Regions from separate parts of the Mesorhizobium sp. WSM4809 genome, predicted to be linked through region 4. Evidence: riboswitches for the same ligand, from Rfam matches in the RefSeq annotation. Region 4 holds a riboswitch; each other region holds the start of a gene.
The links. A riboswitch is a leader RNA that binds a small molecule or an ion and turns the genes downstream of it on or off. The one in region 4 is predicted to bind cobalamin.
Positions count from the first base shown of each region.

Region 1: another riboswitch for cobalamin. It lies ahead of AC0L24_RS25015 (ABC transporter ATP-binding protein); the one in region 4 lies ahead of AC0L24_RS17875 (DUF1636 family protein).
Region 2: another riboswitch for cobalamin. It lies ahead of metE (5-methyltetrahydropteroyltriglutamate--homocysteine S-methyltransferase); the one in region 4 lies ahead of AC0L24_RS17875 (DUF1636 family protein).
Region 3: another riboswitch for cobalamin. It lies ahead of AC0L24_RS16130 (aromatic ring-hydroxylating oxygenase subunit alpha); the one in region 4 lies ahead of AC0L24_RS17875 (DUF1636 family protein).

Region 1 is NZ_JBVVQW010000012.1:141,371-148,775, forward strand. Features, by position in the region: gene AC0L24_RS24980 (branched-chain amino acid ABC transporter permease) at 1-449, opposite strand, end outside; gene AC0L24_RS24985 (ABC transporter substrate-binding protein) at 587-1,723, opposite strand; partial or broken gene AC0L24_RS24990 (tryptophan 2,3-dioxygenase family protein) at 1,766-1,911, opposite strand; partial or broken gene AC0L24_RS24995 (2-aminobenzoate-CoA ligase) at 1,913-2,097, opposite strand; partial or broken gene AC0L24_RS25000 (phosphatidate cytidylyltransferase) at 2,371-2,712, shown strand; gene AC0L24_RS25005 (FecCD family ABC transporter permease) at 2,738-3,724, opposite strand; gene AC0L24_RS25010 (ABC transporter substrate-binding protein) at 3,860-4,807, opposite strand; gene AC0L24_RS25015 (ABC transporter ATP-binding protein) at 4,857-5,645, opposite strand; cobalamin riboswitch at 5,808-6,014, opposite strand; gene AC0L24_RS25020 (AraC family transcriptional regulator) at 6,270-7,103, shown strand; gene AC0L24_RS25025 (alanine racemase) at 7,108-7,405, opposite strand, start outside.
Region 2 is NZ_JBVVQW010000026.1:34,968-42,372, reverse strand. Features, by position in the region: gene AC0L24_RS31810 (serine hydroxymethyltransferase) at 1-735, shown strand, start outside; gene metK (methionine adenosyltransferase) at 789-1,964, shown strand; gene AC0L24_RS31800 (adenosine kinase) at 2,072-3,064, shown strand; cobalamin riboswitch at 3,434-3,612, shown strand; partial or broken gene metE (5-methyltetrahydropteroyltriglutamate--homocysteine S-methyltransferase) at 3,727-5,276, shown strand; gene tdh (L-threonine 3-dehydrogenase) at 5,933-6,967, shown strand; gene AC0L24_RS31785 (cytochrome-c peroxidase) at 7,192-7,405, opposite strand, start outside.
Region 3 is NZ_JBVVQW010000005.1:443,786-451,190, forward strand. Features, by position in the region: gene AC0L24_RS16110 (glycosyltransferase family 2 protein) at 1-577, opposite strand, end outside; gene AC0L24_RS16115 (serine kinase) at 592-1,641, opposite strand; gene AC0L24_RS16120 (PqqD family protein) at 1,691-2,122, opposite strand; gene AC0L24_RS16125 (FAD-binding oxidoreductase) at 2,252-3,352, opposite strand; gene AC0L24_RS16130 (aromatic ring-hydroxylating oxygenase subunit alpha) at 3,378-4,625, opposite strand; cobalamin riboswitch at 4,741-4,942, opposite strand; gene AC0L24_RS16135 (DUF680 domain-containing protein) at 5,451-5,648, shown strand; gene AC0L24_RS16140 (DUF680 domain-containing protein) at 5,750-5,950, shown strand; gene AC0L24_RS16145 (DUF680 domain-containing protein) at 6,018-6,254, shown strand; gene AC0L24_RS16150 (ABC transporter ATP-binding protein) at 6,331-7,405, opposite strand, start outside.
Region 4 is NZ_JBVVQW010000006.1:265,630-273,034, forward strand. Features, by position in the region: gene AC0L24_RS17850 (NADH-quinone oxidoreductase subunit D) at 1-218, opposite strand, end outside; gene AC0L24_RS17855 (NADH-quinone oxidoreductase subunit C) at 219-821, opposite strand; gene AC0L24_RS17860 (NuoB/complex I 20 kDa subunit family protein) at 826-1,407, opposite strand; gene AC0L24_RS17865 (NADH-quinone oxidoreductase subunit A) at 1,398-1,763, opposite strand; gene AC0L24_RS17870 (winged helix-turn-helix domain-containing protein) at 2,094-3,293, shown strand; cobalamin riboswitch at 3,323-3,526, shown strand; gene AC0L24_RS17875 (DUF1636 family protein) at 3,566-3,994, shown strand; gene cobW (cobalamin biosynthesis protein CobW) at 3,997-5,049, shown strand; gene AC0L24_RS17885 (cobaltochelatase subunit CobN) at 5,068-7,405, shown strand, end outside.

The sequences.
Region 1 (7,405 bases), on a different contig from region 4:
ACGCCGATAATGGCGAGGCGGTAGAGCTGGTACTGGCCACCGCCGGGCAGGGGCACCGCGCCTTGCAGCAGCGGTGGGATGTCGAGATAAAGCGGAAACGAGCCAGACAGCCAGCGCGTGCCTTCCGAAAAGATCAGGATCAGCGCAAACGTCGCCAGCACCTGGTCAAGATGGTCGCGCTCATAAAGCCTGCGGATGACAACGATCTCCATGACCGCACCGGCGGCTGCCGCAGCGATCAGGCTCGCCACCAGACCGATCCAGAACGAACCAGTGGCGGCGGCGACCGTGGCACAGGCAAAGGCGCCGACCATGTAGAGCGAGCCATGGGCGAGGTTGATCAGGCCCATGACTCCGAAGATCAGCGTCAGGCCGGCGGCCATGAGGAACAGCATCACTCCGAGCTGCAGCCCGTTGAGAAGTTGTTCGATCAGAAGGGCGATGGACAAATGAAAGATCCGGACTGTGGTTCAAGGCGGGGAATGCCGAAGCAAGCCGCTGCAAGATACGGCGATGCGGCCTCGCCGCGGCCCCGGCCCCGTCGATGACGAGGCCGGCACTTTAGCAAAGCGGATGCAGCCTTGGGCTACATCTTGCACTGGTCGGCATAGGCGTCCTTGTGGTGTTCGAAGGCGGTGGCGATGATCTTGTTGGTCAAGACATCGCCTTCCTTTACCACCTCACGGACGTAGATGTTCTGGACCGGATGATTGTTGGTGTTGAAGGTGAACTCGCCGCGCACCGACTTGAAATCGGCTGCCTTGAGGGCCGCGCGGAACGCGTCCTTGTCCTTAACACTGGCCTTGGACAGCGCGGACAGGATCAGGTTCGCCGTATCCCAGCTCTGGGCGGCGTAGATTGAGGGCAGGCGATTGTATTCGGCCTTGAAGGCCTCGACGAACTGCTTGTTGGCTTCGTTGTCGAGGTCCCTGGACCAGCTCGCCGAGTTCTTGACGCCGAGGGCTGCGTCGCCAACCGCGGGCAAAATGTCCTGGTCGAAGGAGAAGCCAGGACCCATGACCGGGATGTTCACGCCCGACTGGGCGTACTGCTTCATGAAGGAAATGCCCATGCCGCCAGGCAGGAAGAAGAACACCGAGTCGGCACCGGAATCGCGGATCTGGGCGATCTCGGCGGCGTAGTCGGCCTGGCCGATCTGGGTGTAGGCCTCGCCTGCCAGCTCGCCCTTGTAGTAGCGCTTGAAGCCGGTCAGCGAATCCTTGCCAGCCGGGTAGTTGGGCGCGAGGATGAAGGTCTTCTTGTAGTCCTTGTTGGCGTACTGACCCATCGCCTCATGGAAATTGTCGTTCTGGTAGGCGACGTTGAAATAGTTCTTGTTGCACTTGGCGCCGGCAAGCGCCGACGGGCCGGCATTGGGCGACAGATAGATGACGTCCTGCGCCACCGCGTTGGGCACCACCGCCATCGCCAGGTTCGACCAGATGATACCGGTGAGCAGGTCGACCTTGTCGCTCTGGATCATCTTTTCGGCGAGCTGCACCGCGATCTCGGGCTTCTGGGCATCGTCTTCGATGACCAGCTCGACATCTTTGTTGCCGGACTGTTTCATCGCCAGCGTAAAGGCATCGCGCATGTCGACGCCGAGACCCGCACCGCCGCCCGAAAGCGTGGTGATGACGCCGATCTTGACGGGTTCGGCATAGGCAAGGCCAGATGTGGCCAGCGACAAAGCGAACATGCTGGATGCCAGGATATTCTTCATTTTTCTCTCCTTCCCAGTGTTTTCAATATAGATAAAATAGCTTTAGAGCCGGGTGCGAACTTTCCAGAGTTCAGTGAACAGTTCAACCTCCAGCATCTCTTCAGACACGAAGCGCCCGACGTGCCGCCGGTGCTGCGTTTCATGCCGATGATGCGTTCGACTGTGGTGACATGATTGAAGCGCCAGCGCCCGGCCATTGCCGATCGGCGCGGTGTGGTCACCCAGACCCTTTTCGACCAGACGTCGGTCAGTTCGACACCGGCATTAAGGTATTCGGGGTAGTCGAAGCCATCGAGCAGGAAGTTCGGCCACTGTTCCTCGGGCGGAAGGTTGTCGCGCGTGAAAGTGTCGATATGCGCTGACGGTCCAAGCATTCTGCGGCTGTCCCCTAGATGCTCGTTGCCACGGTCTTGTCGCCGTGCGTGTGTTTGAATACGCAACTTGCCGGGAGGCTTTGCGCCGACGCCGGGCTGGTCATCCGCATATGCGGCAGCACCCGGCGCGATCGAATATGCGACCGGCATTTGGCACAGCGAGACCTCCCACGCTCTCGACTGACGATTGAGAGTTGCACCAGACCAAATTTATTTCAAGCCTAAACTTTTTACCCTGCCCGAGCGTTGGTGCACAAATGCGGCATGTTCGCCATCTTCGGCAAGCTCTTTGGAAAACACCGTTTTTCGCCGAACGTCTCGCCGTCGAAAACCTGGGAAGGCCCGATCGGCGGACTGGTGTCGGCGAGCCTGCTGGGCGCGTTGTTGTCATTCGTCACGCCCTTTTCGCCGCTACAGGCAGCGGGCGTGGCCTTCGTCGCCTGCTCGATGGGATTTCTTGGCGGGTTGGTCGCCTCGGCCATCAAGCGCGACCAGGGCGTCAAGGACTGGGGCCATCTGATCGAAGGCCATGGCGGCATGATGGACCGCACCGACAGCCTGGTCTTCGCTGCCCCGGTGTTCTTTCACCTCGTGCGCTATTTCTGGACGGTGTGATCCGGCGCCCAGTTGCCCACCGCACTCACAGCCGGTTGCGGATGAGCATGGTGACGACGAAGAACGCGCCGACCGAGCTGGTGATGATGCCGATCGGCAGTTCCTGCGGCGGCAGCAGCGTTCGGGCCAGAAGATCGCTGGCCAGCAACAGCACCGCGCCGAAGACGGCACAGCTGGCAACCAGGCGCAGATGCAAGGGACCCGCCAGCGGCCGCGACAGATGCGGGATCATCAGCCCGACGAAGCCGATGACGCCGGCGACCGAGACCAGGATCGCCGTCGAGAAGGCGGCGACGAGAAAGGTCATCCGGCGCATCCGCGCCACCGGCACGCCCAGGCTTTCGGCGGCGTTTTCGCCGGCCAGGAAGGCATCGAGCCGGCGGTGGTTCCATAGCGCGTAAGCCAGAATGGTGCCCGCACCCAGCGCGCCCAGCCAGATATTATCCCAGCGCGCCAGGCCGAGCCCACCCATGGTCCAGAACAGCACGGAGTGGGCGGCGCGCTGATCGCCGGCAAAGACAAGATAGTTGGTCAAGGCGGTGAACATGAAGGACACGGCAAGGCCGGCAAGGATCAGCCGCTCCGGGCCTTGCCCCCTCACCCGCGCAACCAGCAGCAGGACGACACCGGCAGCCAATATGCCGCCGGTGAAGGCCGCGACCGGCAATGTCCAGATGCCGAAACTGTCTCCGAAAACGGTGATGACGGAAACGGCACCGGCGGCGGCGCCCGACGACAGGCCGAACAGGAACGGATCGGCAAGGTCGTTGCGGGTCACCGTCTGCAGCAGCGCACCGACGACGCCGAGACCGGCCCCGACGCAGATGGCCAGGACCGTGCGCGGCAGCCGCAGGTCGACGACGATCTTGCCTACCGGCCCGGCCACGTCGTGCCCGCTGAAGCCAATCGCACGGCCAAGCGAGGCAACGACGTCGGCCAACGGGATCAACGTCGAGCCATAGGCGATCGACAGCAAAGCAAGAGCGGCGATCGCCGCCGCCCCTACCAGCATGGCCAGCGCGAATGCCGGATGGCGCAAACCTGGAAATGCGTCGTGTCTGTCAGGACGCGTGCGACGCACTTCCAGGATCTTTTGCTCATGCATGTCGTTGCCCCAAAACCGCTGCGCACTTTTGGGCGACAGGCATCAAAACGCTTCCGGATGCATGGCCTTGGCGATTTTGTCGATCGCTTCGATATTGGCGGGTCCGGGCGTCAGCTCGGCATAGCGCAGGGCGACGAAGCGCTCGTTCTTGACCGCGTCCGTTTCTTTCATCGCCGGGTGGGACTTCAGGAAATCAAGCAGTTTCCTGTAGCCGCCGCCGTCCTGGTAATCGAGCAGGATGAGGAATTGCGGATTGCGCGACGCCACCGTTTCCCAGTCCGTGTTGCCCCAGCTGGTGTCCATGTCGGCCATGATGTTGTCGCCGCCGGCGGCTGATATCATGGCGCTGGGGATGGCGAACTTGCCTGCGGTGAAGGGCTTGTCCTCGCCGGAATCATAGAGAAACACTCGCGTTGCCTTGCCGTTGCCGACCTTGGCGGTGATGTCGGCGAGCCGCGTCTTCCAGCCGGCAACAAGCTTCTCCGCCTCGGCCTCCTTGCCGAAGATCTTGCCCAGCTTTTCGACGTCGCCATAGAGCAGGTCCATCGAGGCGGCTGGACGGCTCTTGTCGAGATGCACGCAGCTTTCCGTCAGCACCAGCGTCTTGATGCCGTGCGGGGCAAGCGTATCGGGTGTCACCTCGCCGCCCGGCTTCATGCCATAATACCAGCCGGCGAAGAAGAAATCCGGCTCGACCGCGACGAGGTTTTCGAGCGTCGGATATTTCGGCGCCAGTTCCGGGATCGAACCCTGCTCGGCCTTGAATTCGGGACCCACCTTGTACCATCCGGTGATGCCGGTCAGGCCGACGATCGACGGCTGCAGTTTCAGCGCGAAAGCCATCTCGGCCATGTTGAGATCCTGGATGACGGCGCGCTTCGGCGGCGCATCGAAGGTCAGCGGCTTGCCGCAGCTGTCGACCGTGACCGGGAAGGCCAGGGCTGTCGAGGCCAGCAGCGAGAAGACAAGCGAAAAGGCCAGGCGTTTCACGGGTTTGCTCCTTGTGGATGGGATTGGGTCGACTACGAAATGGCTTCAATCACGTCGGCGGCGCGGCACGGTTCGGCACATCGAACACCGTCAGTTCGCGGTCTTCGGTCGGATGGCGCAGACGCAGCACATCGATGCCGAAAATCTCGCGGATCAGCTTTTGGGTCAGCGCTTCGCGCGGTGCGGCGAGCGCTTGCAGACGGGCATGGTTCATCACCGCCACCCTGGTGGCGAACGGTGCCACCAGCGCCAGATCGTGCAGCACCGCGATCACCGTCATCTCGAAGCCTGCCACGAGGTCGAGCAGTTCGCCGCGGGCACGCGGGTCGAGATGGTTGGTCGGCTCGTCGAGGAACAGGATTTTTGGCTGCTGGGCGATGGCGCGCGCAAGTTGGGCGCGCTGGCGCTCGCCGCCCGACAGCGAGCCGATGGTGCGGCCAAATAGCGGCAGCAGGCCGGTCCGGCGCAGTGCATCGACGACGATCTCGCGCTCCTCGCTCCTGCGCCGCAGCCCGGCGTGCGGAACCCGGCCAAGCTCGACATAGTCGATCACCGCCAGCCGCGGATCGGGCTGGTCGGTCTGGCCGACCACGGCAATGTGCAGCGCCCGTTCGGCGGCTGAAATCCTGTCCAGGCGGCGCCCGCCGAGCTTCACCTCGCCGGAGCTCGGCCGCAGCATGCCCGACAGCATGCGCAGCAGCGTCGTCTTGCCGGCGCCGTTGGGACCGATGATGGCAAGGCGATCGCCGGCGGCCACCGAGAAGCTGACCGCCTGAACCAGATCCCGCCCATTCGCCGTGACGCAGAGGTCACGGGCTTCGAGAAGCGCTACGGTCATCGGCTGCTGCCCGCCGGCTTGCCGGGACGGCAAAGCGTATATACGACGATGCGATGGATGGAGCCGTCCAACTTTCCGTCACTTTCCAAAACTGGCGACGGAAGGAAGCTGGCGAACCGGCCGACAAGACCGGGATTCGCGTTTCCTCCCGGCACACCCCGTCCGGTCAACTCAGTGATGGCAGGTCTCCTGGCTCACGGGTCGTTGCGCCATCCAGCCTTCCCAGCCTTGCCGGCCAGTGGCATTCACGGATTTTGCTCGCCGCTTACAGTTGCGGGGGCAGCCACGGTCTCGACCTGAGCAGGCCTCACCGCGTTCCCTTTTCACCCCTCGCCTTTCGACTCGGGGACCATCACCGCTTCAGCGTAGATTTGCGCCGATCGCTTCGCAATGGATTTCTCGGACGGAGTGGTGGGCCAGCTAACGGAAACAGGCATCGCATGCTCTCTTTATGTAATAATATAACATACCTAAGAGATGACGCCGGTCGCTGTCAAGCGAAAGCTCATGGGGCGGTTGGCCGGATGGCGACCGGCGTCGGGGCAGATTGCACGGGATGCGCAATTTCGATCAAACTGGCCGTGCCAGGAAACGGCAGGATGATCCGGCCAATGCGAGGAGAAAATGGACCCGACCGAGAAAGCGCTGTGGTTCGTCGAAAGCCATCTGCCGGAGGCGATCTCGCTTGATGATGTCGCGCAAAGCAGCGGCGTGTCGCGTTTTCATGTGACGCGCGCCTTCGGCGCCGCCACCGGCCGGTCGGTGATGGGCTACATGCGCTCACGCCGGCTGACCGAGGCGGCGCGCAAGCTGGCGGGCGGGGCGCCCGACATCCTCGCCGTCGCGCTCGACGCCGGCTACAACTCGCATGAGGCGTTCACCCGCGCCTTCCGCGATCAGTTCGGCACCACGCCGGAACTGGTGCGCGCGCAGGGCACACTCGACAAGCTCGACCTCGTGGAGCCGATCCTGATGGACCAGTCCCTCCTCACCAATCTCGAACCGCCGCGTTTCGAGACCAGCCGGCCGTTCCTGATCGCCGGCCTCGGCGAACGCTACAGCTGCGAAACCAGCGCCGCCATCCCGATGCAGTGGCAGCGCTTCGGCCCCTATATCGGCAACATTCCGGGCGAGACCGGCGACGTCGCCTATGGCGTCTGCGTCAACGGCGACGATGCCGGCAATTTCGACTACATCGCCGGCGTCGAAGTGTCTGACTTCTCCGACCTGCCCAGGGACTTCTACCGGGTGCGGGTGCCGGCGCAGAAATATGCGGTCTTTGCCCACCGCGAACACATCTCGACCATCCGCCGGACGGTCAATACGATCTGGAACAAATGGCTGCCGGCCTCCGGGCATGAGATCGCGGACGCGCCGGAATTCGAACGCTACGGCCCCGAATTCGACCCGCGCAGCGGCAAGGGCGGGCTGGAGATCTGGATACCGGTGAAGGCGTAGTCGGTCAGGCCATCGGCAACGCCGGCCAGCGATCGGCGATCCGGCCGCCGGAAAACACCGCGATCGACCCGAACTGCTGCAGCACGGCTTCACTCTGCGTCGGCCTTAGAAACGCGTAGTCGCCGGGCTTTGCGGTCGCGTCGGCGGGCAAGCCCATGAATTGCTGGTTGGAGGACAGGCCGAGCAGCCCGTTTGCCTTCATGCCTTCTGGGAAGACCGGCTCGGCCATCCACTTGCCGCCATAGAGGTAGCAACCCTTGCGCGGGAACCGGCCGAGCGCCTGCAGCAGGCGGGTGACGGCC
Region 2 (7,405 bases), on a different contig from region 4:
ATTGCTTCGGAGGTGAACGCCTATCTGGTGGCCGACATCGCCCACATCAGCGGCCTCGTTGTCGCAGGAGTGCATCCAAACCCTGTTGGCCGTTGCGATGTTGTCACCAGCACCTCTCACAAATCGCTCCGCGGCCCTCGCGGTGGCTTCATCTTGTCAAGGAATGAAGACCGCTATCAGGCGCTCTACCATTCCAAGAGCAAACACAATCTGGCCAAACGCATAGACCGTGCCGTGTTCCCTCTCCTCCAGGGCGGACCGCACATGAATACGATTGCCGCGCTAGCTGTCGCTCTGCACGAAGCAGGCAATGCATCCTTCCGTGTGTACGGTCAGCACATCGTCAACAATGCCAAGGCTCTGGCCCAGGCCCTTCTGGAGCGAGGTTATGAACTCGTCACGGGGGGCACTGACAATCACATGCTGATCCTTGATCTTAGGGACCGGCCGCTGTCTGGGAAAGACTATGCCGAGCGCTTGTCGCAAGCAGGGATCATTACGAACTTCAACATGGTGCCGGGCGACCGGCGCCATCCCGCGCTCACCAGCGGCATACGCTTAGGCACGCCAGCAGTGACGTCTGTGGGCATGGGCGAGGCGGAAATGGTGCAGATTGCCGCTTTCATCGACCTGGTTTGCCGCCAGCCCGATGATTCGGACGTGCATGCCACAGTACGCAGAGACGTTGCCGATTTCTGCGCTGCGTTCGACGTGCCTGGCATCTCCGACAGGTAAGACGGCCGGATCAACTGTCACATCAATTCCAACGTTTGAAGCGAGGACATTCCATGACCAGACAATTCGTGTTCTCTTCCGAATCGGTCGGCGCGGGACATCCCGACAAGATGGCCGACAATATCTCAGATGGCGTGCTTGATGCGATCCTTCGCAAGGATCCTAAGGCCCGAGTTGCTTGTGAAGCGTTGGTGAAGTCAGGGATGGTCGTTCTGGCTGGCGAGATCACCAGCCACGCGCAGATCGATTACAGCCAAGTTGCCCGCGATATCATTTTGGACATTGGATATGACGACGATGCGATCGGCTTTGACGGCCGGCGTTGCGCCGTGATTTTGGCCTTGACCGAGCAGTCGCCCGACATCAGCCAGGGCGTCGACGAGGGACGAGGGCAGGATCTCGATCAGGGAGCAGGGGATCAGGGCCTCATGTTCGGGTACGCGTGCAACGAGACCGAAACATTGATGCCCTTGCCAATCCAACTTGCTCACGATTTGACAAAAAAACAGGCAGAGGTGCGCCAAACCGGACGCCTTGGCTGGCTTCGCCCGGACGTTAAATCTCAAGTCTCCGTCCGCTATGAGGGTTTGCGCCCGGTAGCGCTTGATACCATAGTCTTGTCGACGCAGCATGACGAGGAGGTCTCACAAGCCACGGTGCGCGAAGGCGTCATTGAGGAGATTATAAGGCCGGTCTTGCCTCAGGATCTCGATACGACGGGGATAAGATTCCTGGTGAATCCAACAGGCCGGTTCGTGGTCGGTGGGCCGCGCGGCGATTGCGGGCTTACCGGACGCAAGATCATCGTCGATTCCTACGGCGGGATGGGGCGTCACGGCGGTGGCGCCTTTTCGGGCAAGGACCCGTCGAAGGTTGATCGATCGGCCGCCTATGCGGCGCGGCACGTCGCAAAAAACGTCGTTGCCAGCGGCCTTGCGGAGGTGTGCGAGGTTCAGCTTGCTTACGCGATCGGTGTCGCCGCGCCGGTCTCTGTCCTCGTCAATACATTCGGAACCGCAAAGATTGATGAAAAGAGGATCGAGCGCGCCGTCCTTGAGCTTTTCGATCTCCGGCCGAAAGGCATCATCAAGGCGCTTGATCTCTTACGGCCGATTTACCGCAAGACCGCGACATACGGACACTTCGGCCGCGAAGAGCCGGAGTTCAGCTGGGAAAAGACGGACAGAGCTGACGAGCTGTTGCGTGAGGCAGGACCGGCAGCCGCGTGAGGCGCCGGTATTGGACGCGTCGGCATAGAGCGACCGATTCCACACTCGTAAGAAACACCCGCTAAGGCGTGGCAAGAAGCCGGCTCGGGTTTTTGGCGGAGATTTTGATGCCGGATCATGACGTGCTTTGCATCGGCAATGCCATTGTCGACATCATCGCCCAGTGCGACGAGGAATTCCTCGAGACCAACGGCATCATCAAGGGCGCGATGAACCTCATCGACACTAAGCGCGCCGAACTGCTCTACAGCCGCATGGGCCCAGCGATCGAGGCGTCCGGCGGCAGCGCCGGCAACACGGCGGCCGGCGTTGCCTCCTTCGGGGGCCGCGCCGCCTTCTTCGGCAAGGTCTCCAACGACGCGCTGGGTGAGATCTATGCGCATGACATCCATGCCCAGGGCGTCGCCTTCGACACCAAGCCGCTTCAGGGCGAGCCGCAGACGGCACGCTCGATGATCTTCGTCACCCCCGACGGCGAGCGCTCGATGAACACCTATCTCGGCGCTTGCGTCGAGCTCGGGCCGGAGGATGTCGAGGCCGACAAGGCGTCGGGCGCCAAGGTCACCTATTTCGAGGGTTATTTGTGGGATCCGCCGCGGGCCAAGGAGGCGATCCGGCAGACGGCCAAGCTGGCGCACGCGGCGGGCCGCGAAGTGTCGATGACCTTGTCGGATTCGTTTTGCGTCGACCGCTACCGCGACGAGTTCCTCGACCTGATGCGCTCGGGCACCGTCGACATCGTCTTCGCCAACAGCCATGAGATCAAGTCGCTCTACCAGACCTCGTCCTTCGACCAGGCGCTCGCCCAGATCCGCAAGGACTGCAAGATCGCAGCCGTGACGCGCTCGGAAAAAGGCTCGGTCATCGTGCGCGGCGACGAGACCGTGGTCATCCAAGCGACGGCCATAAAGGAGCTGGTCGACACGACGGGCGCCGGCGATCTCTATGCCGCCGGCTTCCTGCACGGCTACACGCAAGGCCGTGACCTGCAGACCTGCGGCGACCTTGGCTCGCTGGCCGCCGGATTGGTGATCCAGCAGATCGGCCCGAGGCCCCGGCAGAATCTGCGCCGCGAGGCTGAGCAGGCGGGGCTGTTGTAGGGCAGCATCTCGGCCACGTATTGCCCACCTTCCGTTGTGCAGGCTGTCCAGACAAGCGCGTGTAAATCGAACGTACCAGTCCGAGAAGCATGCCGGTTTTTCTCAAAATTCCTGATTGTTGAGGCTCAGGAACGTTGTCGCACTTCGGGCCAGTACTGCCGCCCGATGATGAATGGCCAACACGCGCCCTTTGACGAAGTCGTTTTGAGACGGGATCGTACAAGAGGCAGATTGCCCGAGGGGCGAGCCACAGTCTGCACACACCGGAAAGTCGCTCAGAAGGCTCAGCTCTACGGGGACATGGAAACAAGCCGCAAGCGAACAATCCACATAAACACATAAACATTTCTTTATACGGCATTGACAAGAAAGTGGGCTGCACCGCAAGGCGCTGCCGTAGCGGAGCTAAGTGGGAAGCCGGTGCAATGCTGGCGCTGCCCCTGCTGTAAGCGGCGAGCCAAACCCATCAATGTCACTGGGGCGAACTGCCCCGGGAAGACGGGGCAGAGGCTGTGACCCGCAAGACCTGCCACGGCTAACAACGTCCACGGGCGGGGTGTCTGGTGGCCGCGGCAGCTCGGCGTTGATGCCGGCCTGCTAGCGCCTTCCTTTTCCCCGCCCCACCATCGGGGTATGGAATGAATGTCTCCCAGCAAGTTCCCATAGCAACGCTTGGCGTGCCGCGTATCGGTCGCCGGCGAGAACTGAAATTCGCGCTCGAAAGCTACTGGTCCGGAAAATCTTCTGCTGCCAACCTTCTGGCGACGGCGAAGGCGTTGCGTGCCGCCAGCTGGAGCGAACAGCACGACCGCGGCGTGTCGAAAATTCCGTCGAACGATTTCTCACTGTATGACCATGTGCTCGACACCGCAGCAATGGTCGGCGCCGTCCCAGCTCGTTACGGCTGGACGGGCGGCGAGGTCCCGCTCGACATCTACTTCGCGATGGCGCGCGGGACGCAGGGCGACACCGCGGGTTGCGGACCGGCCAGGGCCCAAGCCTTGTCCGAAGGCAGGGAGGCCGTAACAGGCGGGCTGAAGGCTTCTGATGAGGCGGCCGCCGCGCGCGCAATGTCGACAAAGGCCATAATCCGCTCGTCCGCGGGCGCGTCAGCAGCATTGACGGCGCCATGAAGCAACGAAAGAGCGCATTTGCCAAGCGCTCGAGAGTCCAGGCTGACACGCTCGCCCTGCCGCTGTTCCCGACGACGACCATCGGGTCCTTCCCGCAGACGCCCGAGGTGCGCAGGGCACGCTCCGCTCATGCGAAGGGTCGGCTGAGCTATATCGACTACCTTGACCTTCCTGAAGAAAGAGACTGAGGGCGCCGTTCGTTGGCAGGAGGAGATCGGGCTCGACGTGCTGGTACATGGCGAGTTCGAACGCAACGATATGGTGCAGCATTTCGGCGAGCAGTTGTCCGGCCTCGCCTTCACCCAGCATGGCTGGGTGCAAAGTTACGGCTCCCGGCTCGTGCGCCCTCCCATTATCTTCGGCGACGTATCGCGGCCCAATCCGATGACGGTTCTCTGGTGGCAATTTGCCCAGTCGCTGACGAAAAAGCCGGTGAAGGGCATGCTCACTGGCCCAGTGACGATTCTTAACTGGGTTTTGTGCGCGACGACGTACCCCGCGCCGAGGTCTGCCGCCAGATCGCACTCGCCATCCGCGATGAAGTGGCCGACCTCGAGAAAGCTGGCGCAAGGGTGATCCAGATCGATGAGGCCGCGTTTCGCGAAGGCTTGCCCCTGCGAAAGTCCGATTGGAAACATTATCTCGGCTGGGCTGTCGAATGCTTCCGGCTCGCCTCGACGGGTGTAGAGGACGCGACCCAAATTCACACCCACATGTGCTATTCGGAGTTCAATGAGATCATCGACTCGATCGCTGAACTGAACGCCGACGTGATTTCAATCGAGACGTCGCGCTCCAAAATGGAACTGCTGGAGGCCTTCACCAAGTCGAAACATCCGAACGAAATCGGTCCCGGCGTCTACGACATTCACTCGCCACGTGTCCCCGAGATCGGCGAGATTTTGCATCTCGCCCAACTTGCTCGCGAGCGACTGTCGGACGGCCAACTGTGGGTGAATCCGGACTGCGGCCTCAAAACAAGGAAATGGGAAGAGGTCCGCCCTGCCCTCATCAACATGGTCGCCGCAGCCTGCGCGCTGCGGGAGGAAGTGCAGTCGCAGGCCGCTGAGCCACTGTAACCGTCAAATATGTGACCAGCGGGCCTCGCGGATAATTTAAGATGGAAAGGACGGCATCGAAAAGCCGCGAAGAGGTCGGTCGACGCTTGCGAGTCCAACCTTGTCGTCCAGCCGAAGGCCGCTGGACGGCTGAGCGGCGGGGCAGGATTTGGGACGCCGATTCTGGTCCGAGGACGGATGATTTCGACCACGAAATAGAGGAAGGCGGTTTTGTCCGTGAGCTTCTGCCTCTCACACAGCCAGCGGTCAACAGACACTTCACCGAGGGCGAACGATGCCCCCCGTGCACCGGCACTATCGAGATATCGGCGGCGAGGTCGACCCATCAAGAGCGTCGGTGTCGATTGACTGCGTCGCATGTGTCGGACGACAAAATAGCCATACCGCTCAGCCGCAAGCTGCGACCATTCCTCATCGCTTGAATTGAAGCCGGCTGCATCTGGCACGGCGTGTGCTCCGCTCCTGCTGAAGTTCGCTGGGACAGAGCTTTTCACGCGCGCACGGCTCGCGGTGGTGTGTTGCTTCGACACAAACGCCCCCGTGGACATTACGATCGGTCCAAGAAACACAGCTGCTCCCCGAGCCTATCTTTCGTCATGCAGGCTACCCGAGCAGTCGGGAGGAGTGGAACCAACCAAGTTGTAAGGAGCACCTGTATGTCTAACATGATGAAGGCGCTGGTGAAGGCCAAGGCCGAACCGGGCGTCTGGATGGAAGAGGTGCCGGTGCCGGAGATCGGCCCCAACGACGTGCTGATCAAGATCAAGAAGACGGCGATCTGCGGCACCGACGTGCACATCTACAATTGGGACCAGTGGGCGCAAAAGACGGTGCCGGTGCCGATGGTGACGGGCCATGAATTCGTCGGCACCGTTGCCGATTTCGGCGCAGCGGTCACCGAATACAAGGTCGGCCAGCGTGTATCGGGCGAAGGCCACATCGTCTGCGGCCATTGCCGCAACTGTCGCGCCGGGCGAGGGCATCTGTGCCGCAACACGCTCGGCGTCGGCGTCAACCGTCCTGGCGCCTTCGGCGAGTATCTGGCGATCCCGCAGCACAATGTCGTGCCGATCCCCGATGATGTGCCCGACGAGATCGCCGCGATCTTCGACCCGCTGGGCAATGCCGTCCACACCGCACTCTCCTTCGATCTGGTTGGCGAAGATGTGCTGGTGACCGGCGCCGGGCCGATCGGCATCATGGGCGCGCTCGTCGCCCAATGCGTCGGCGCGCGAAAAGTGGTCATCACCGACATCAATCCGGTGCGGCTGGCGCTGGCGAAAAAGCTCGGCGTCCAGCATGTCGTCGACGCGTCCAAGGAAAAGCTGCGCGATGTCATGCCGGCGCTCGGCATGACCGAGGGTTTTGACGTCGGCCTTGAAATGTCGGGCGCCGCACCGGCCTTCCGCGACATGATCGACACCATGAACAATGGCGGCAAGATCGCCATTCTGGGCATCGCCCCGACCGGCTTCGAGATCGACTGGAACAAGGTCATCTTCAAGATGCTGCATCTCAAGGGCATCTACGGCCGCGAGATGTTCGAAACCTGGTACAAGATGATCGCGCTGGTGCAGGGTCCGCTCGATGTTTCGGGTCTGATCACGCACCGCATCGGCATCGACGATTTCCAGGCCGGCTTCGATGCAATGCGCAGCGGCAGTTCGGGCAAGGTGGTGATGGACTGGTAGGGCGACGGCCGGCGTGATTTTGCGAAGGTGGTGACGGGACACCTTCGCCTGCCGACGATCTCCTCGCGCGGGAGCATGGCTGGTGCAACGCAATGGCACCCCTCCAACGTGCGCCGCTCAACCGTGGGGGTATCGCGGCCCAATCCGACCACGCTCGTGGCAGGTCGCCCAAATCGGGCAACAAATGGTGACGGCCCCGACGTGATCGTCTTCTTCCCCCATGCCTAGGATCGAGGCCGAGGTGTCCTGGGCGTTTCAGGCGGCAAGATGGGATATGTGATCTCCGGTCGCTTTCCGGTCAGCGAATGAAGGTAGGCAACGATCCGATCGATTTCGATTTGGGTCAGCTCTTGGCCAAGCTGGGTGGTGCCCATGATCGCGACCGCCTTGCCCAGGTCCCAGACCTTGCCCGAATGAAAGTATGGCGCGGTGATTGCT
Region 3 (7,405 bases), on a different contig from region 4:
GTCGGTAGTAGATCGCGACCGCGTCCAACAATTCGTAGTTCGGTCCCGCCTCGAAAACGCGCAGCAGATAGTCGGTATCCTCAGCCTGCTCGAAATCCTCATCGAACTCGCCCGTCCTGTCGACAAGCCCTCTGCTGAACACGGCGGCGCTCAGCGAAATTCCCCGAAGCGTCATCGTGCGGCTGTCGGCTGCCGGTTTCAGCCGCTCATCGTCAATCCGCTCGACCAGCGTCATCAGCGAATAGGTCAGCTCGAGTCCGGGGTCTGCTCTGAAGCGTGCAAGGTCCTTCTTGAACCGTCCGGCCAGCGAGATGTCGTCAGAATCCAGAAACGAAACGAACTCCGCATCCGGCGGCAGTTGCCGCAGCCCGGCGTTGCGCGCCTTGGCCACGCCCATGTTGGATTGCTGGGACAGTCGGATGCAGGGGTTTTCGCGCATCATCGAGCGCACGGCCTCAGCAGAGCCGTCGGTCGAGCCGTCGTCGATGACGATGATGTCGAGATCGGCGGCGTCCCGCTGCCGCACCAGCGAGCGCAATGCCGAAACGACATAGCGCTCACGGTTGTAGACGGGCATTATCACGCTCAGTTTCACGAAGCGCCCCGCGTGAGAAAGTCGGCAATCGTACCGGCTATCTCCTGTGGCTGCGTCCCCAGCGACAGACGATAGCACGGCAGCAGGCGGGTCAGGTCGCTGAAGAAGCGAAAGCCGCTCTCCCGCTCGCCCGGCATCTGCGCTATGCCCGACGGCGCCAAGGCAATCATGGCATCCCTGCGCGACACCGGCACGATCGAACTTGCCTCGCCTCCGCCGATATGTGGCACCAGCAGCGCGATGATGTCCAGAGTTTCGGGCACCGGCCGAGGCGCGATGTCATCAATGTGAAAAGCATGCTTGCCTTGCCAGTTGAGCGGACCATGCGCTTTCAGCCGATGCTTCAGCCCAAGCCGAACGAACCCCTGGGGATCCTGTTTGAGTGTTGAAAACAGTGGGCGGGCAGTCACCCCGTTGGAGAGGTCGACCAGCACATAGTCGTCGCCGACGCTGTCCAGTCCGTTGAGGAGGCCGGCGGCGACGGTTCCGGATTTCCCGGCCCCGCCCGCGCCGGCCAACAGCACGCCCTTGCCATTGGCCCCGAGCGTGCCGGCATGGGCAAGGCGCATGCCGCGCGCCGCATATTCCCAATGGAGGAAGGGGCGCAGCGGCGCTCCCGGCTCCCACGGTGGAAAGGCATCGGCCGAAGCCATCAACTGCACCCCAACGCGACGTTGCGGATCATAGAACTGCCAGAAATCCAGGTCGTGAAAATGGTTGCCGCGCAATCCGGCCTCCGCCAGCCGGGTGGCGAAGCCATGCTGCGTGAAGGGCCCCTGGCCCCAACTGACCGGTGCCGCGATGCCGTCTATGCCGGGATGTGCGACGAAGACGCGGCAGATATCGGCAGGCGTTCGGTTGCCCGGAGCAGGGACAAAGCCATGAGCGATGGCATCCGCCAATGCGCCGGCGCTGACATGCGCGGTCAGATCCAGATGCGGCAAGCCCACCTTGCAGGTCAGCGGATAATGCGCGGCGCTGCTCTCTGCTTGCGCCAGGACATGGCGTGCGTAGTCAACCAAGTTTTCGAGAGTGACGTTCGGCATGGGTCTGCCTGTTCCGGAGCTGTCCGGCAACGAGAACCTGATGGGCGCTTCAGTTGGCCTGCTTCACCGCGGGCCAGCCGAGGGGCTCCTCGACCTCGTGGATGGGATCGACGACAATGAGATCGGCGAGATCGTCATGGATGTCGACCTTGAGGGGCTCTCTGGCAGCGGCGAGCTGAGCCAGCAATTCGCTTGGAGCCGGTCTTGCCACGCCATCGGTTACGGCCGCCAGCAAACCGAATTCGAGCAATTGTGAAACAAAGCCGTCAATCGCGGCGGCATCGAGGGCGCCAATGCCGGTCGTGGCGCCGACCAGTTCGGAGGCAGGCACGCCGGACGACAGTGCATCCCAAAGTCTGCTGCCTGAATCAGAGAAGCCGAAATATTTGCCCGTGGTCAGGTCAAGAACGACGGCTTCGCCGTCGAAGGATTCAAAGACGATATCCTTGCTGGCAATGGCATAGATGCCGGATTGTCGCATGTTTGCTCCCCGCCGAGCAGGCCGCGGAGATGATCTTCGGGCCTTACGGTCAACCCCACCGTTGCAGGCGTCTAACCATTTGCAGGGTTTTTGGCAAGATGGCGCAGGCTTGGGGGCGAGCGCAGCCGGTCACGCTTCGATTTCAAGCGCAGAAAGCGGCTTCGAGCAACAGGCGAGGATAAAGCCGTCCTCGATTTCGTGATCGAGGATGCCGCCATTGTGACTCATCTCGACATCGCCGGCGACCTTCCTTACCTTGCAGGTGCCGCACAGGCCGAACTCGCAGGCGGCGGGAATCCGCACCCCAGAGGCGCGTGCCGTCTGCAGCACGGTCTGGCCGGCGACGCATTCGGCATCGACATCGGAAAGCGAGAACCGGATTGGTGTGACGGCCTCGACAGCAGCAGCCACGCCGTCTTCCGCCGGCGGCGAGAACGGCGCCGGGATTTCCTCCACGGCAGGCGCAGCAAAGCTTTCCTGATGGTATTTCGCCATGTCGAAGCCGGCGGCGTCCAGCATGCCGCGCACGGCGCGCATGAAGGGATCGGGGCCGCAGCAGAAAATCTCGCGCTCGCGGAAATCGGGCGCCAGCAATGGCAGCCGGATCGCGTCGATGCGGCCCATATGGCCGAACCAGCCCTCGCGGCTCGACCGCTCTTCGATCATGAAGCCGAGCGACAGGCCGGGCATGCGGCTGCCGAGCAGCTCGAGTTCCTTGCGGAAAATGATCTCTTCCGGGCGGCGCGCACAGTTGACGAAGCCGACATCTGTCCATGGCGCACAGTCGTTCAACCAGCGCAGCATCGACATCATCGGCGTCACGCCGGAGCCCGCCGAAATGAACAGATATTTGGCCGCCGGGTGGCTATGCAGCGAGAAGTCGCCGGTCGGCCCGTAGGCCTTGACGTGCGAACCGGGCGTCAGATGGTCGAACATCCAGCGCGTACCGGTGCTGCCCGCCTGTGCCTTGACCGTCACCGCGATCGAGAACGGCCGCGACGGCGAGGACGACAGCGTGTAGGTGCGCATCAGCGGCCCGTCCGATGTCGGCAGTTCCAGCGTCACGAACTGGCCCGGCTTGTAGCGGAACCAGGTCTGGTTGTCGGAGCGGAAGGTGAAGGTCTTCACGTCCGGCGCTTCGTCGCTGACGCCGATCACTTCCAGCACCTGCAGCCGGTCGTTCCAGGGCGTCATCTGGTCGAGATGGCGATAGAGGCCAAGGTCCGTCATCGCATTCATCCTCTTGTCCCCTGAGCTAGGCGACGCTGCGCAGGGCCGGCCGGCCGCCTTCGGCAAGGCGCGGCCCGATGAACGACGCGTACCACTCGACGAACTGGATCACGCCGCCCTCATGCAGCTCCGAATAGGGGCCTGGTTCGTAGGCCGGCGACAGGATGCCGAAGGCGTTTTCCTCGACGATGCGGCGGTCCTGGTCGTTGGTCTCGGTCCAGACATGGGTGAGCTCAGCGAGGTCGTAGTCGACGCCTTCGACCGCATCCTTGTGGACGAGCCATTTCGTCGTCACCGCGGTTTCCGTGGCACTGATCGGCAGCACGCGGAAGGTGACGGCATGGTCGCCGAGGATATGGTTCCAGGTTGTCGGATAATGATAAAGCAGCAAGGAGCCGATGCGGTCGGTTGAAACGCTGTCGGACAGGTTCTTCTTCACCGCCCGTTTTCCCGTCATGGTGTAGCTGACGGCATCGCGCAGCAGCGGCGCGCGGGTGGCGCGGTACTGCCCTGCCGGATCGATGCGGAATTTGCTCGGCAAGCCTGATGCCTCGCATCTGGCCCAGTGCGCGACCATTTCAGGGTCGCTGTCGGCGCCTTGGACGCCGGTCACGGTCGGAGCCTCGGGGAAGGTCTTGCACAGTTCGGGGTGATTGGCGACGCAGTGGTAGCACTCGCGGTTGTTTTCCCAGACCAGCTTCCAGTTGCCCTTCTCGATGATCGTGCTCTCAAAGGCGATCTTTGCCTCACGCAAACGGTGCGGCAAAAGATAAGGTTCGATCATCGCCCGCATCGGCGCGAAATCCGCCGGCTCCTTGGCCAGGCAGATGAAGATGTAGCCGCCGACGCTCTCGCAGGCGACCGGCTTCAGGCCGAAATCACTCTTGTCGAAACCGTCGGCCATCTGGCGGGCAAACAGCAGGCGGCCGTCCAGCTCATAGGTCCACTGATGATAGGGGCAGACGAGCTTTGCCGCCGTACCCTTTTCCGCGTTGCACACGCGGCTGCCGCGATGGCGGCAGGAATTGTGGAAGGCGTTGATCTTGCCTTGCTGGTCGCGGACAAGGACGACCGGATAGTCGCCGATCTGCACGGTGATGTAGCTGCCCGGCTTCGGCAGTTCGCAATCATGGCCGATGAACAGCCAGTCGCGATACCAGATCAGCTCCATGTCGAGCTTGAAGTAGTCTGGATCGGTGTAGAAGGGCTGCTCCAGCGAAAAGCCTTGCCGGCGCCCCTTCAGGAGCCTCAGCATGTCGTTGCGGGTATCCATGTCCTGTCCTCGTTTCTAAGGACTGAACTGGTGGTGATGGAGGAAGGATTGAAACCCAGGCCGGCTAGGTGCCGGACATGCGCTATCCACCTCTTGACCGCCCACCGCGATCAGTCGAGTCTAAAAATCTCGGGCTGGTTTCCGGGCTCTGGAGTTGTCCTTGCGGACCATCGCGACACCTTCCCAGGCAGTTGCCCAGTGGTCTCCCGTTGCGACTTGAACTCCACCACCGTTGCGGGGGCAGCGCCGGATTCTGACCGGCTTCCCAATTCTCCGCCTCGTCGTCACGAAGCGGCACCTGAGATGGGTATGATCTAACCACGATCGCTGGCGCGCCGTCGGCATGAAAACGACATCGTATCCATGCGGCGCGACACGGCATGCGAAACGTCACCGCAGATCGTCTGGGGCCGAAATCCCGCCTCCCGGGCGGCCACTTGCCGGCTGCGATCTTCCCGAATCCGACCCTTGGCGGGGTCAAAAAAGGTTAACGGTTTCGAAAAGTGACTATTAGCTTGACCTAAAATCGAACCGAACGGTTCGTTTCTGTTGACGGTGCGTGCAGGACGGTGTGAACGCCGGGCCTTTGAAACAGTCAGTGATCCATCGGATGGTTAAACTTAACATGCTGATATAGAGAGGAAAAATGCCTCTCTAGATTCCCCTGGCACAATTTCAAGGTGTGGATTCATGGTCCACACGGAACAACTTCGTGATTGGAAAAGGCGGGGTTGCCCTCCCACATCGGGGCTGTCCGAACGACGCGATTTCATTTCCAAGACACGCCGCTAGACGGACGGAAAAAGACGATACTGGAGTACAAAAATGAAAAAGATCATTCTCACTGCCGCAGCCCTTCTGGCCATTTCCGGCAGCGCCTTCGCTGGTAGCGACCACTACGGTTCGAACGCCGCGGCAGCCACTGCTGTCGACAGCTCGTACACCGCTTCGACCAAGAAGTCGGAACCGGCTGCTCAGGCGCCTGCCCAGGGTGCTGACCACAACCTCTTCGGCAACAACTAACAGCCGATTCCCAGTCGACGGCGGGCTCGCCCGCTGCCCTGGCGAAATTCAGACATTCGAAATTCAGACATTCGAAATTCAGACATTCAGGAGTATTTAAGATGAACAAGATCCTCATTGCTGCCGCCGCCGTTCTGGCCATCTCCGGCAGCGCTTTCGCGGGCAGCGACAACTACGGTTCGAACGGCGCCAACCAGCCTGCCGCCGCTGTGGACCAGTCGTACACGGCTTCCACCAAGACCTCGGAACCGGCTGCCCAGACACCCGCTCAGGGCAGCGACCGTAACCTCTTCGGTCGCTAAAACCAATTTCGCAAGCGACGGCAGCTGTGTCTGCCGTCTGGCGAAATCCAGAATTCAGGAGACTAAAATGAACAAGATCCTTATTGCTGCCGCCGCCGTTCTGGCCATCACCGGCAGTGCCTTCGCCGGCAGCGACAACTTTGGCTCCAACGGCGCCAACCAGCCTGCGGTTACTTCGGTTGACAGCGCGCATACGAACTCGGTCCGCAACAGCGGTGGCCTCGTCGAGAAGCTGCTCAATTCGTCGGGCGACGTAGAGAAGTCCGCTCCTCAGGGCAGCGACCGGAATCTCTTCGGCCGTTAACAGTCGAAGCTGATCTTCAAAAAAAGAGCGGCGGGCCTGGCCCGCTGCTCTTTTTTGTCCAAGACGCGGTTCTGCCTCAGGCCGCCTTCGCTTCAGCCTCATGAAGGGCAAACGACCGTCCGTCAGCGTCGAAGAGATGCAGGTCCTCGCCATTGGCGCTCAGCCGCAATGTCGAACCGCGCTTGACCTCAACATTGCCGGGCAGCTTGGTCACCAGCGGGAGGTCGGCGCGACCGATGTCGACATAGACCAGCTGAACCTCGCCGAGCTGCTCGACATAGTCGACCGTCCCCTCGAACAGATAGTCCGCGCCGCTGGCGATGATCAGGTCCTCCGGCCGCACGCCGAAACTAACCGCAGCGCCCTTCGCCGAAGCCGGCGTCGCGATCGGCACGGTTGCCTTGCGTCCGCCGACATGGCTGACGACGGTCGGATTGCCTGATTTGTCGATGGTTGCGGGCAGGATATTCATGGCCGGCGAGCCGATGAATTGCGCAACGAACAGATTGCCGGGCTTCTTGTAGAGGTCCATCGGCGTGCCGACCTGCTCGATATGGCCGTCCTTGAGCACCACGATGCGGTCGGCGAGCGTCATCGCCTCGACCTGGTCGTGGGTGACGTAGATCATGGTCGTGTTGGGCATCGATTCCTTGAGCTTGGCGATTTCGATGCGGGTGGCGACTCGCAGCGCCGCATCAAGGTTCGAAAGCGGCTCGTCGAACAGGAACACCTTCGGATTGCGCACGATGGCCCGGCCGATGGCGACGCGCTGGCGCTGGCCGCCCGACATCGCCTTGGGCAGGCGGTCGAGATATTTGGTCAGCTGCAGGATCTCGGCGGCCTGACGCACGCGGCGGTCGATCTCGGCCTTGTTCTCTTTGCCGATCTTCATCGAGAACGCCATGTTGTCGTAGACGGTCATGTGCGGGTAGAGCGCGTAGGACTGGAACACCATGGCGATGCCGCGCTTCGACGGCGGCACGTCGTTCACCACTTCGCCGGCTATTCTAAGCTCGCCGGAGGTGATTTCCTCGAGCCCGGCGATCGATCTCAGCAATGTCGACTTGCCGCAGCCCGACGGGCCGACGAAGACGATGAACTCGCCCGATTTAATATCGAGGTCGATGCCGTGGAGAATGTTCAGATTGCCG
Region 4 (7,405 bases):
GGCGCGCAATAGTCGAGCCGGTCGAGATAGGGAATCGCCTGCAGGTAGGTTTTGGCCTCGATCAGCTTTTCGGTGCCGCGATGCAAGAGCCCGATATGCGGATCGACGCGATCGACGACTTCGCCGTCCAGCTCCAGCACAAGGCGCAAAACGCCGTGCGCCGCAGGGTGTTGCGGGCCGAAATTGATGTTGAAGTTGCGGACGGAGGTTTCAGCCATTTACTGCTTTGCCTTCTCGTCACCCGGCAGGACGTAATCCGTACCTTCCCACGGGGACAAAAAATCGAAATTGCGGAATTCCTGCTTGAGCTCGACCGGCTCATAGATAACGCGCTTGGCCTCATCGTCGTAGCGCACCTCTACGAAGCCGGTCAGCGGGAAATCCTTGCGCAGCGGATGGCCTTCGAAACCATAGTCTGTCAACAGGCGGCGCAGATCGGGATGGCCCGAAAACAGCACGCCGTAGAGATCATAGGTCTCGCGCTCGAACCAGTCGGCACCGGGAAAGACGCCGGTGATCGATGGCACCATGGTTTCCTCGTCGGCCTGCACCTTGATGCGGATGCGCACATTCTGCTTCGGCGACAGGAGATGGTAGACGACGTCGAAGCGCTTGGCCCGCGACGGATAGTCGGCGCCGCAGACGTCGATGATCGAGATGAACTGGCAGCGCGCATCGTCGCGCAGGAAGGTCATGACCTCTACCAGATCGCGCGGCTCGACGCGGATGGTGAGTTCGCCATAGGCGATATCAGCCTCGTTCACGCGGCCGATCAGCTTCTCGCCGAGATAGTTCGACAGTTCGCTCAGGGATGCGGTCATGGATTTACCGTTCGATCGTGCCGGTGCGGCGGATCTTCTTCTGCAAGAGAAGAATGCCGTAGAGCAGCGCTTCGGCGCTCGGCGGGCAGCCGGGCACATAGATATCGACGGGCACGATGCGGTCGCAGCCGCGCACCACCGAATAGGAGTAGTGGTAGTAGCCGCCGCCATTGGCGCAGGAGCCCATCGAGATGACGTAGCGCGGTTCCGGCATCTGGTCGTAGACCTTGCGCAGCGCCGGCGCCATCTTGTTGGTCAGCGTGCCGGCGACGATCATGATGTCGGACTGGCGCGGGGACGCGCGCGGCGCGACGCCGAACCGCTCCGAATCATAGCGCGGCATCGAGGTGTGGATCATCTCGACCGCGCAGCAAGCGAGGCCGAACGTCATGAACATCAGCGACCCGCTGCGCGCCCAGGTGATGAGCGCCTCGGTCGAAGTGACCAGAAAGCCCTTGTCGGCCAACTCGTTGTTGATCTCAAGGAAGAAGGGATCGTCCTCCCCCACCGGCCTGCCGGTGTTGGGATCGATAATACCCTTGGGCTTCGGCGCGACGAGGGTGCCTGAACTGTCGTTCAATCCCATTCCAGCGCTCCTTTTTTCCATTCATAGGCAAAGCCGATGGTCAGCACCGCCAAAAACACCATCATCGACCAGAAACCGAGCATGCCGATCTTCGAAAACGACACCGCCCACGGAAACAGGAAGGCCACTTCCAGGTCGAAGATGATGAACAGGATCGACACCAGGTAGAAACGGATGTCGAACTTCATGCGCGCGTCGTCGAACGAGTTGAAACCGCACTCGTAGGCGGAAAGCTTTTCGGGATCGGAATTGCGGTAGGCCACCAGGAAGGGCGCGGCCAGCAGCGCCAGGCCGACAACCAGCGCCACGCCTATGAACAGGACGATGGGCAGGTATGAGCTCAAGAGTGCGTTCATGCTCGGCTTTCCGTTGGCGCAATCCACTTTGATTACAGCACCGGACCCTAATGCGGAAGCGTGACAGTTTAACCGCTGAACCGTTTTAAGGGCCTATGCTGCAACGCGGCGAGGGTTAGCGCAGCACTTCCAGCGAAGCAAGTCAAACCTTGTTCAAAACACCGACCTGGACGGCATATCGCGGCAAACTGGTCCGATCCGCTCCTGTTTGATTTCCTTCGCTTTTTACTCCACTTTTCTCTCCTGACATGGATGCCGCCAAAACCCTGCTAGCATGGGTTGGAATCAGCCATTCGACCCTCGGTCAAAACACTTCAAAGTGATGCCTGCATGAAGGAAAAGATCTCGCTCCCCACGGCCCGTCGCATCGCGCTTGCCGCCCAGGGGTTTCTCGATCCCCGCCCGACCGGCACGCCCGACCGCCGGCATTTTGCCCGCACCCTCTCCCGCACCGGCCTGCTGCAGATCGATTCCGTTAGCGCGGTGGTGCGCGCTCATTATATGCCACTCTATTCGCGCCTTGGCCCCTACCCGTTCTCGCTGCTCGACAATGCCGCGGTGACACGCAAGCGCACGGTTTTCGAATACTGGGCGCATGAGGCTTCCTTCCTGCCGGTGGAGACGTACCCGCTGATGCGCTGGCGCATGCAGCGCGCCGAGCGCGGCGAGGAAATGTATCTGGGGCTCGCCAAATGGGGCCGCGAACATGCCGCCTATATCGAGGAGATCTACCGCCAGGTCGCCGAGCGCGGCCCGATCGCCGCTTCCGCGCTCGAAGGCCAGAAAGGCTCGGGCGGCTGGTGGGGCTGGAGCCACGCCAAGCATGCCTTCGAATGGCTGTTCTGGGCCGGACGCATCACCACGGCGCACCGTCGCGGTTTCGAGCGCTTCTATGATCTGCCCGAGCGCGTGCTGCCGCAGGCGGTCCTCGATCTGCCGGTGCCGACGCCTGAGGACGCGCACCGCGAATTGCTGCGCATTTCCGCCCGCGCCCACGGCGTGGCGACTTCAGGCGATTTGCGCGATTATTTTCGGCTTTCGCCGGCGGACATGAAGGGCCGGCTGGAGGAGCTCGTCGAAACAGGCGAATTGCTGCCGGTGCGTGTCGAAGGCTGGGACAAGCCGGCCTATCTTCACCGGGACGCCCGCCTGCCGCGCAAAGTCGAGGCCCGCGCCCTGCTGGCGCCCTTCGATCCGGTCGTCTTCGAACGATCGCGCACCGAGCGGCTGTTCGATTTCCATTACCGCATCGAGATCTACACGCCTGCCGACAAGCGGCAATACGGCTATTATGTCCTGCCGTTCCTGCTCGGCGACAGGATCGTGGCACGCGTCGACCTCAAGGCCGACCGTCCGGCCAGCATACTGCGGGTCCATGCGGCCTATGCCGAGCCGGGTGCGCCGCCTGAAACCGCTGCAGAACTGTTCGAGGAATTGAAGCAGATGCAGGGCTGGCTTGGTCTTGAGCGCATGGAAGTGACCCCGGCCGGCGATTTGGGTCCGGCGCTGGCCGACATCGCCATGTCGTAAGCTCGCGTTGACACCGCCGCCCGCAAAAGCCTAAATCCGGGTCAGATGGTCTCTTGCCCGCAACGGCAAGAGCTAAGAGGGAATGCGGTGCGGGGCAAAATCCCAAATCCGCGGCTGTCCCCGCAACTGTAAGCGAAGAGCCAAGGCCGAAAGCCACTGGGAGTTCCCGGGAAGGCGGCTACCCAAGGCGATGACCCGCGAGCCAGGAGACCTGCCGTCTGCGACTTTAGAATCCGATCGCCCGGCGGGTTTCCGGGCAAGGAGCCCGATCTTTGGACCACGACAGCAGTTTTTCGGCTGGCACAGCGGATATTTCGTCCGGCCATGATGATGCCTTGGCCGGCGTCACCATCATCGTCTGCGCCTCCTGTCGCGATGAGACCGGCTCCGACGCTCATCCCCGCGCCGGCGAATTGCTGGCGGAGGATACGCGCCGCGCCGCATCCGGCGACGACATCCGCATCCGCAGCGTCGAATGCCTTGGCAATTGCAAGCGGCGCCTCAGCGCCGCCATCCTGCGCGACGGCTGCTGGAGCTATGTCTTTGGCGACCTGACCGAGACCAGCGGCGCCGACCTCGTCACGGGCGCCAAGCTTTTCGCCACCTCGACCGACGGTCTCATTCCCTGGCGTGGCCGCCCCGATAGCCTGAAGCGCGGCCTCGTTGCCCGCATCCCTCCCCTCGACCTGCTGAAGGACTGACCATGACTGCCCCAGATTCGTCTGCGAACCTCTCCCGCGTTCCCTGCACCGTCGTCACCGGCTTCCTCGGCGCCGGCAAGACGACGCTGGTCCGCCATCTCCTGGAAAACGCCGGCGGCAAGCGCATAGCCATCATCGTCAACGAATTCGGCGACATCGGCATCGACGGCGAGATCCTGAAGGGCTGCGGCATCGACACCTGCCCGGAGGAAAACATCGTCGAACTGGCCAATGGCTGCATCTGCTGCACCGTCGCCGATGATTTCGTCCCGGCGCTTGACAAGATCCTGTCGCTGACGCCGAGGGTCGACCACATCCTGATCGAGACTTCGGGCCTGGCGCTGCCCAAGCCGCTGGTCCAGGCCTTTCAGTGGCCGAGCGTGAAAAGCCGGGTGACTGTCGACGGCGTCATCGCCGTGGTCGACGGGCCGGCCTTGGCCGAAGGCCGCGTCGCCAACGACATGGATGCTCTGCAGGCGCAGCGCGCCGGGGACGAGACGCTCGACCACGACGACCCGGTGGAAGAACTGTTCGAGGATCAGATCGCCTGCGCCGACCTGATCATCCTGTCGAAAAGCGACCTGATGGACGCAGCCGGCACCGCCCGCGCCAACGCCATCATCAACGAACACTCCGCCCGCGCCGTGAAGATCGTGCCGACGTCGCATGGCAAGGTCGATCCCTCGGTGCTGCTCGGGCTCGGTCTGGCCGTCGAGGACGACATCGAGAACCGCAAGTCCCATCATGACGGCGCGTTCGACCACGAGCATGACGACTTCGACACCTTCATCGTCGACATTGCCTCGATCGCCAATCCGGACGAGCTGGCAAAGCGCGTCGCCACCGTCGCAGAAGAAGAGAACGTGCTGCGCGTAAAAGGCTTCGTCGAAGTCGGCGGCAAGCCGATGCGGCTCTTGCTGCAGGCCGTCGGGCCGCGCGTCAATCATTACTATGACCGCGCCTGGACCGCGCAGGACGACCGCCGCTCGCGTCTCGTCGTCATCGGCCTGAAGGGGCTGAACCGCCCGGCGATCGAGCGTATACTCGCCGGCTGATTTCGGACACGGGTCGCGATGCACATCCTCACCACGACATCCGCCTCGCTCGACGACCTCGCCGAGCCGGTCGATCTGCGGCAGACGCCGGCGGATATCGTGGCCCTGTCCTTCACCGACAGCGATCTCGCCGGACTGGCAGCCGCCTGGAAGGCCGATGCCGGCCGCCGGCCCTCGATGCGGCTGGCCGCCCTGCGTGACCTGCGCCATCCCATGTCCGTCGACCTCTGGGTCGACAGCGTCGCCCGCCACGCCAAGATCATCCTGGTGCGCATCCTCGGCGGCTACGACTGGTGGCGCTACGGCTGCGACCAGCTCGCCTCGACTGCCCGCGAACGCGGCATAAAGCTGGCACTGCTGCCCGGCGAATGCCGCGACGAGGATCTGCGCCTGATCGAAGCCTCGACGTTGCCGCGCGAAGAGTTGGACGGCCTGCTCGACTATTTCCGCGAGGGCGGCCCGGCGAATATGAGCGCGCTGGTGCGGAGATTGGCGCGGCTGGCGGGGTCGGATGCGCCTTTCGTCGAACCGGTCGCCGTGCCCAAAGCTGGCTACTACGAACCCGGCCGCGGCGTCGTCCCCCTCCCCCTCGAGGGGAGGGTCCGGCCGCAGGCCGGGGGTGGGGTCCTCTCCGAGGCGCGCCGACTCAAAGAAACGCCGCGTCCGGTCGTACCGACCCCACCCGGCCCTGCGGGCCACCCTCCCCTCGAGGGGGAGGGAAAGGTCGTGCCTATCCTGTTCTACCGCTCGATGCTGCTGGCCGCCGATGTCGCGCCAATCGACGCACTTTTTGAAGCTCTGCGACAGCGCGGCATCAACCCGGTCCCAATCTTCGTCTCCAGCCTCAAGGACCCGGCATCCCTGGCCTTCGTGGAAACAGCACTCGCCTCACTGAAACCCGCCGCCATCGTCACCGCTACCGCTTTCGCGTCCGGTGCCGAACCGGGCAATGAGACCTTGTTCGACCGCGCCGGCGTGCCGGTCTTCCAGGTCATCGTCGCCACCACCCGCCGCGACATCTGGGAGAACAACCAGCGCGGCCTGGCGCCCGCCGACCTTGCCATGCATGTCGTGCTGCCCGAGCTCGACGGCCGCATCCTGGCCGGCGCCATTTCCTTCAAGGGCGAGAGCGAGATCGATCCAGCACTTGGCCACCGCGCTTTCGCCAACCGGCCGGAACCGGATCGCGTGGCGCAAGTGGCTGACCGCATCGCGGCCTTCATCCGGTTGCGGGAGACGCCCCGGGCCAAGCGCAAGCTGGCGATCCTGATGCCGGATTATCCCAGCGCCCCCGGCCGCACCGGCTATGCCGTCGGCCTCGACGTGCCGTCCAGCGTGCTGGCCATTCTGCAGGACCTGCGGGATCAGGGCTACGGGGTTGAGGGGATTCCGGAGACGCCGCGTGAGTTGCTGGGTATGTTGGAAACGGGCGAGCACGGGCTGGCCTTCCAGGATTACATGGCCTTCTCGACCGAATTGCCGACTGCGGCAATTGCTGCAGTCGAAGCCGCTTGGGGGAAGGTGGAAGATGAGACGGGTCTGCGCGAGGCGCCCCCCTCTGTCCTGCCGGACATCTCCCCCTCAAGGGGGGAGATTGCGCTGTCATTACCGGTTTCGCCAATCTCCAATGTTGCAGGAGAGGGCGGAGCGTCAAAACTGCCAATCTCCCCCCTTGAGGGGGAGATGTCCGGCAGGACAGAGGGGGGCGCCTCGCGCCGAAGCTTCCCCTTCCGCGCCGCGACCTTCGGCAACATCACCGTAGCACTCGCCCCGGATCGCGGCCGCTCCGCCGACCGCCGCACCGACTACCACGATCCGACGCTCCCCCCACGTCATGCGCTGATCGCCTTCGGCCTGTGGCTGCGCAAGTCGCTCCGCGTCCATGCGCTGGTGCATGTCGGTGCACACGGCACGCTGGAATGGCTGCCGGGCAAAACCGTTGCTCTGTCGGAAAACTGCTTTCCCGAGATCGTCACGGGTCCCTTGCCCGTCATCTATCCCTTCATCGTCTCCAACCCAGGCGAAGCGGCGCAAGCCAAGCGCCGCATCGCCGCCGTCACCCTTGGCCATCTGCCACCGCCGCTGACCGGCGCCGGGCTTGACGAAAACCAGAACAAGCTCGAGCGGCTGGTCGACGAATATGCCCAGGCCGACGGGCTCGACCGCCGCCGCCGCGACCGTCTGGCGAAACTGATCGTCGACACCGCACAAAAGACCGGTCTCGCCTCCGACGCGGGCGTCGCCGGGACCGACGCTCCGGACGAAGCGCTGCGCCGCATCGACGCCTGGCTCTGCGACCTCAAGGATTTCGCCATCAAGGACGGGCTGCATATCTATGGCTGCGCGCCCGACGACG